DNA from 3 places in the Acidovorax sp. 107 genome. Region 2 is predicted to be linked to each of the others. Evidence: predicted binding sites of a transcription regulator. Region 2 holds the regulator's gene; each other region holds the start of a gene.
The links. Region 2 encodes FNR, which switches genes on or off when oxygen is low (the NO sensors DNR and NnrR bind a similar motif). Its sites were predicted from a motif close to TTGATNNNNATCAA; they were not measured.

Region 1 (2,261 bases), 530 kb from region 2:
GGATTTGCGGCAAAAACACCAGCACCCCGCCCGCGCCCGCCAGCACCCCGTCGGTCAGCAGACTGCGCAAGGGGCCGTCGGCCATGTGGGCGTTGACCAAGGCTGCCAGCCAGCCCACGCCATCTTCGATCCACGACTTGGGCAGCTCGGCCCAGCTGAACACCGCCTGGAACATCAGGAACAGCGTGGCCGCCAGGATCAACAGGCCCCACACCGGGTGCAGCACCACCGCATCGATGCGGTCGTCCGTGCGCAGGCTGACCACCGGCACGCGCACGGCCTGGTCCAGAATGCGCCGCACCTCCTGGTGGGTGCGAATGACATCGTTCTGCGCCTCCAGGTCGCTCGCGTCCAGCCGCGCCGCCGCATCGGGCGCCACCACGGGGCGCTGCAGCTGCTGCAGGTTGGCACCATCCAGCCACTGCACCAGCTCCTGCGCGCCGTTGCCGCGCACGCCCACGGTGGCCAGCACGGGCATGCCCAGCTCGCGCGACAGCACCTCGCGGTCAATGGCGATGCCCTGGCGCTCGGCCACGTCCATCATGTTGAGCACCAGCACCATGGGCAGGCCCAGGGCGCGCGCCTCCAGCACCAGGCGCAGGTTCAGGCGCAGGTGGGTGGCATCCGTCACGCACACCAGCACATCGGGCACGGGCTCGCCCGCGCGGCGCCCGCGCACGATGTCGCGGGTGATGGCCTCGTCCACGCTGTGTGCATGCAGGCTGTAGGCGCCCGGCAGGTCCAGCACGCGCACGCGGCGGCCAGCGGTGGTCTGCAGCAGGCCTTCCTTGCGCTCCACCGTCACACCCGCATAGTTGGCCACCTTCTGGCGCGCCCCGGTGAGCAGGTTGAACAGCGCGGTCTTGCCGCAGTTGGGGTTGCCCAGCAGCGCCACGCGCAGGGGCGCATCGGCGGCGTTGGGCTGCACAGTGGCCTGAGCGCTCATGCCAGCTCCTTGGCAGGCAGGGTGGCATCATCCAACGGCTGCACCTGCACCATGGAGGCCTCCTGGCGGCGCAGCGCAAACGTGGCCTGCCCGACGCGCACCGCGATGGGGTCGCCGCCCCAGCCGCCGCGTGCAACCACCTGCACGGTCTCACCGGGCAGAAAGCCGATCTCCAGCAAGCGCAGCAGCGTGCTGTGCTCTTGCGCGTCCTGCGCGGGCAACAAGCCCGTGACCCGGCCCAAGGCGCGGCGCGGCAATTGGTCCAGCCGCGAAGACAGGTTCTGCTGCGTAGGAAGATGCAACCGCGCCGCAGCGCCATCGTCCATGGTTTTCATGGTGACTGGCCTCGATACAAATAATAGTGATTCTCATTCTATCAATATCTGTATCGCAGTGGTCGCCGCCTCAATCTCTCCTTGATGCAGCGCAAGCTGCAATGCGCCCCGCCCCGCCAGGGCAGTCAGTCACATCGCTCAAACCGCTTGCACTCCGCCGTGACGCGGATGGACGTGAGCGTGTTTTCGCCGTCGATGTGCCGGGCAGTGAACTGGACCCAGGCCCCCTGCGGAATGCCGTGCAGCAAGGCAGGGTTGACGACCCGGAAGGTCTGTGTGGTGAACGGCAACTTGGCGCGGGGCAGCAGCTTGAGCCGCACATGCGTGGCGTTGCCGCCCGCATCCGCTTCCACAGACACCACCCGCGCCCGGGTGTAGACCGGAGCCGCAGGGGCGGCATCCTCAGCAACAGCCGAGGCGGCGCCCGCTGGTGCGACGGGCTGGGCACCTGCCGCACCACACACGGCGGCCAAGGCCAGTGCGGTGGCAAACCCGCAGCCGCGCTGCCCCCAGCGGGCAAGCAACCAAGTGACGGCCTGCCCCATCAGAACGCCCACGCGCCCAGCTGGTAGTAGTCAAAACCGCTGGTCCGCCCACCCAGGCATTGGGCGAGGAAGTCCTCGGTCTTGCGGTACATGGTGAGGTTGTTGGGCCAGCGCTGGTTGCCATGGCCATCCCCGGTGAAGGTGACGTAGTCCACCGGCTTGCCCGCCTTGCGCAGGGCCGCCACCATCCATTCGGACTGCTCCAGCTTCACGCGCGGGTCGTTCACGCCGTGCATGATCAGGATGGGCTTTTGCGCATGTTCCGCCCGGTACAGGGGCGACTTCGCGTCCATACGGGCGCGGTCTTCCGGCATGGCCAGGTTGCCCACATAGCGGTGCCACCAGGGCAGGCCCAGCTCCCAGTAGGGCGGTGCGGCCTCCAGCAAGCGCGCGATGTCCGTCACGCCCACCACATCCACGGCGCAGGCAAACACC
Region 2 (2,261 bases):
AAGGTGGGCGTTCCGCCGCCAAAGTGCAACTGACTGACCACCTGCCCCACCCCGCAGTGGGCCGTGTGCAGGTCAATCTCACGGCTCAGATAGCGCAAGTAGACGTCAGCACGGTCATGGTGCTTGGTAATGATCTTGTTACAAGCGCAGTAGTAACACAGCGATTCGCAAAACGGAATGTGCACGTACAAAGACAGCGGCATGGCCTTGGCCACCGTGCCTGAACGGCGTTGCTCCAGCGCCAGCACATAGTCTTCCTCACCGAACGCCTCCACAAAACGGTCGGCCGTTGGATACGATGTATAACGGGGCCCTGGCACGTCAAAACGGCGCAGAAGATCTTGCGAAACAGCAGTCATGGGAGAATTTCCTTGCGTACACCTTGACTGTGCCGTAGGCTCCAGGACACGTCCTTGACCTGCATCAAGTGAACCCATCGGCCATACGGCGACAATTTGATGAAGGTCAGCCGCTGGCCCGCGCCATGCTCAAATGTCCATGCGCGGCAAGCGCGATATGCCCGGCCACCAACCCAAGTCCAAGTGCTTATGAATCCGCTCACCATCAAAGTCGCCTGCTCCAACTGCAACCTTCGGGAGTTGTGCATGCCTGTGGGCCTGAATGAAGAACAGCTGCAGCGTATCGACGAGGTCGTTGCTGTGCGTCGCAAGGTCAAGCGTGGCGGCACCTTGTTCCGCAATGGCGAATCCTTCACATCCCTTTATGCGATCCGCACAGGATTCTTCAAGACCTGCGTGGCCACCGAAGATGGTCGCGACCAAGTCACGGGGTTTCAGATGGCGGGCGAGATCATCGGGCTGGACGGCATCGTCAATGACCACCACACCTGCGATGCGGTGGCACTGGAAGACGCCGAGGTCTGTGTCATGCCTTTCGACCGTATCGAAGAGCTGTCACGTGAAGTCACGGCCCTGCAGCACCATGTGCACAAGATCATGAGCCGCGAGATTGTGCGCGAGCATGGCGTGATGCTGCTGCTCGGCAGCATGCGCGCAGAAGAGCGTCTGGCAGCCTTCTTGCTGAACCTCGTACAGCGCCTGCATGCGCGGGGCTTCTCGCAGTCCGAGCTGGTGCTGCGCATGACGCGAGAAGAGATTGGCAGCTACCTAGGCCTCAAGCTCGAAACGGTCAGCCGCACGTTCTCCAAGTTTGTGGAGGAAGGTATCGTGGAGGTCAAGCAGCGCCATGTCCGCATCCTCGACACCGATGCCCTGCGGCGCATTGTGAATAGCCAGCAAACCTGCCACTGAGCAACGGCGGCACTCGCCCAGAGCCGGGCACTACACCAGGTTCGTGCAGTGCTGGCTCATTGCCGCCGGGCACGCAACGCGAGCCCAGACAGGCAACCGACAAAGTTCAGGAGCAAGAAGATGTCTTGCGGCAATCGTCGGGCCGCTCCGCATTGGGCACCGGACACCGGTTGACCTCAAAGGGTGACATGGACAGCAGTGTCGTCAGTGCGCTGGTGGCCATGGTGATGGCCCAGAACGCAAAAAAAGCAAGGGTGTAGACACCCTCCCTCGAAAACGCCAGAGGCTGCCCGAACCAGTGCAGGTCCTGGGGGTCCACCATGGCAAAAACAAGCATCTCCAGCACGCCCGCCATCAAGAAGGCGGGCCAGGCAATCCACATCAGGCGTTGCGTCCACATATCGATTTTGTCTCCTGGTGCTGCATGCGGTCACGCTCAGGCGTGAGACCGCAGGGTTGTCAGCGTGGTTGGTCCTGGACCGGGGTGGCCGCATGGTTGCGGGCCTTGAGGGCCGGCGCCAGACTCTTACCTGGAGCGACCAGGGTCTTGTTGATCTCGATACCCTGGCGGTAGTAGTCCTCGGCCACCACGGGATCGGGCCGCGAAATCGCGAGCCACAGGGTTACAAAGCCGGCCACGATCACGATCGCAGGCCCGGCAATCACCAGCCACACGTGGCCAAACTTCCACCAGGGCGGGGAAACTGCCGGCGTAGCGATGGCAGGGTTTGAAGGCATGGCGCTCTACTCCTCAACAAATTCGATCAAAGTGCGGTCCTGACGGGCCGCTCCGGGACGCCGCTCAGCGCGGCACGAGAAATACGGATTTTTCCGTCACATGGGTGGCAGCCCCTACGGCCTGCACGTCAAACTGGACCGCGTGCGATCCCGGCGTGGCCGAGCCATACGGAATCTGCAGGCGCACAGCCACCCAGCGGGACTCTGCAGGCCCAATATCCACATCGGCCTCAGAGGCTACCTCCAGCCCCT
Region 3 (2,261 bases), 2.5 Mb from region 2:
TGACCCCTGCAGAGCACAAGGCCGCCAAGGAGAGCATCTCGGCGGACTACAAGATGAACAAAGAAAAATGCGATGCCCTCAAGGCCAATGCCAAGGACATCTGCATGAAGGAAGCCAAGGGGGCCGAGGACGTGGCCAAGGCCGAGCTCGAAGCCCAGTACAAGCCCAGCCCCAAGGCCAGCCAGAAGGTGGCCGAAGCCCGCGCTGACGCCGCCTACGCCGTCGCCAAGGAAAAGTGCGATGACCTGACCGGCAACGCCAAGGATGTGTGCGTGAAGGACGCCAAGGCCGAACATGTGAAGGCCAAGGAGAACGCCAAGGTGGCGGCCGCCCAGGCCAAGCCCGCCGATAACGCGGCGGAAAAGGCCGCTAACGTGGCCGAAGCCCGCAAGGACGCGACGGCAGAGAAGAACGAGGCCAACTACAAGGCCGCCAAGGAGCGCTGCGACGCCATGAGCGGCGACCTGAAGTCCAAGTGCGTGGACGACGCCAAGCGCATGTACGGCCACAGCTGATCGAAGGCGGGCGCGGGGCGCCTGAACTGCGATCCCACGGCAAAGCTGCATGGACCCTGCCCGCATAGCGGTGCAGGGTTCTGCTGTGTCTGGCGAGGTGGCGAGGCTTTGGGCGCCGGTTGTCGCAGCCGCCGCATACGGCGCCGCGCCATGACCTGCGTCAACACCCGGACCGCCCGGGGCTCCTAAGCTCGCACCTTCGTTTGATCTGCCTGCACAAGGATTCCCATGGCCCAACTCGAATGGTCTGACGCGCTGAACCTCGACCTGCCCCTGATGGATGACACCCACCGGGAGTTCGTCGATCTGCTGGCCGCCGTGGACCAGGCCGATGACGCCAATCTGCTACCCCGTTGGCGCGCGCTGGTGGACCACACTGAGCAGCATTTTGGCCAGGAGGACGACTGGATGGCCTCCACCCGTTTCGCATCGGGCAACTGCCACAGCATGCAGCACAGTGTGGTGCTGAAGGTGATGCGCGAAGGCACGGCACGCGCCGAGCAGGGCGACCTCCAGGTGCTGCGCGTGATGGCCAGCGAGCTGGCGCTGTGGTTCCCGCAGCATGCACAGGCCATGGACGCCTCGCTGGCCCTGCACCTGCGCCGTGTGGGGTTTGACCCGGCGACGGGCGTGGTGCATGCCCCCGGCGCATTGCCGCAGGAGCTGATCCACGGCTGCGGCGGGGCCACCTGTTCGGACACGGATGCCCAAGGCGCCGACATACCCGCCGCGCAGCCTGACGCAGCGTCCGCCGTACCCGCCTGACCGGCGCCCCATCGGGTCGTCTATCCCCAGCGCTTGTCACTCAGCGTCGGCGCCTGCAAGGGAGGCTGCCGTTGTGTGCCCCACCGTGCAGCGACCTGGCGCGCGCGGTCCAGCGCGAGGGGCGCAGTCGCAGGGCGGCTGGGTGATCGCTCTTTTTTTTGATAGCTGATGGTGCATATTGCACTGGCGCTATCGCCCATTTCGATTGAAATTTGGTCCGCAGGGTCTGTCCACATCCCACTAGGTGGGCATTCAGACCCTATGGTGGCGCGGCATCAACAGGCCGGCCGTGCGCCATGCCAAGTCACGCAGGGCTCGGCGCAGGGCGGGTGAATCTGCGGCGGCATCTGCAGCACCGGCAGGGTCTTCGGGGGTATGGTCCGCTGCTGCACCGTGCGGGCAAAAGGCCGCGTCCAGCACCTGTTGCTTGGCGCAATGCAAGGCCAGCCGGTCCTGCGACCGCAGGGCCGCCATCAACTGGTCGCGGTGGCGCTGCACGCGGTCCGCTTCGGCGGCGGTCAGCGCGGTGCCCCTTGCGGGGCCGGTGCTGGCGGGCGGCGTCAGGGCCTGGGCCTGCGCCAGGTACTGGGCCCAGCGCGTGGTGTGGGCGGCGGTGGCGTTCATGCGGCCTCCGTGCGGGGCGCTGTGGGGCGCTGTACCGGTGGCATGGTGGGGCGCGGGGGCGTGCCGCCTTGCGACAGCCCGTACCAGTTCACCTTGCGCGTCAGCACCATCACCGCCGCCAGCACCAGGAAGAGTGCAATCGCCCCCACCACCAGCGCCGTCTGCTCCAGCTGCAGCAGCACATACAGCAGGCCATACAGCAGCGCAATGCCCGCCCCCAGCGGCACCCCGCGCGTGAGCCCGCCCAGCATGTGGCTGGCGTAATAGGCCAGCAGCAGCACACACGCGCTGGCGGCCACCGCGTACGAGATGCCAAACGGCAGGTGCTCCGACAGGCTCACCAGCAGCAGGAAGAAG

Region 1: a site for FNR is predicted at 1,363-1,376, ahead of C8C99_RS02480 (FeoA family protein). Genes of this name have one in related genera too.
Region 3: a site for FNR is predicted at 666-679, ahead of C8C99_RS16460 (hemerythrin domain-containing protein). Genes of this name have one in related genera too.

The regions. Positions count from the first base shown of each region.
Region 1 covers NZ_QBTZ01000001.1:519,434-521,694, reverse strand. The annotation lists gene C8C99_RS02485 (ferrous iron transporter B) at 1-946, opposite strand, end outside; gene C8C99_RS02480 (FeoA family protein) at 943-1,272, opposite strand; gene C8C99_RS02475 (copper-binding protein) at 1,407-1,838, opposite strand; gene C8C99_RS02470 (S9 family peptidase) at 1,826-2,261, opposite strand, start outside.
Region 2 covers NZ_QBTZ01000001.1:1,051,834-1,054,094, reverse strand. The annotation lists gene hemN (oxygen-independent coproporphyrinogen III oxidase) at 1-359, opposite strand, end outside; gene fnr (fumarate/nitrate reduction transcriptional regulator Fnr) at 549-1,271, shown strand; gene C8C99_RS04990 (hypothetical protein) at 1,378-1,671, opposite strand; gene C8C99_RS04985 (FixH family protein) at 1,731-2,009, opposite strand; gene ccoG (cytochrome c oxidase accessory protein CcoG) at 2,074-2,261, opposite strand, start outside.
Region 3 covers NZ_QBTZ01000001.1:3,531,653-3,533,913, forward strand. The annotation lists gene C8C99_RS16455 (hypothetical protein) at 1-515, shown strand, start outside; gene C8C99_RS16460 (hemerythrin domain-containing protein) at 744-1,280, shown strand; gene C8C99_RS16465 (hypothetical protein) at 1,533-1,904, opposite strand; gene creD (cell envelope integrity protein CreD) at 1,901-2,261, opposite strand, start outside.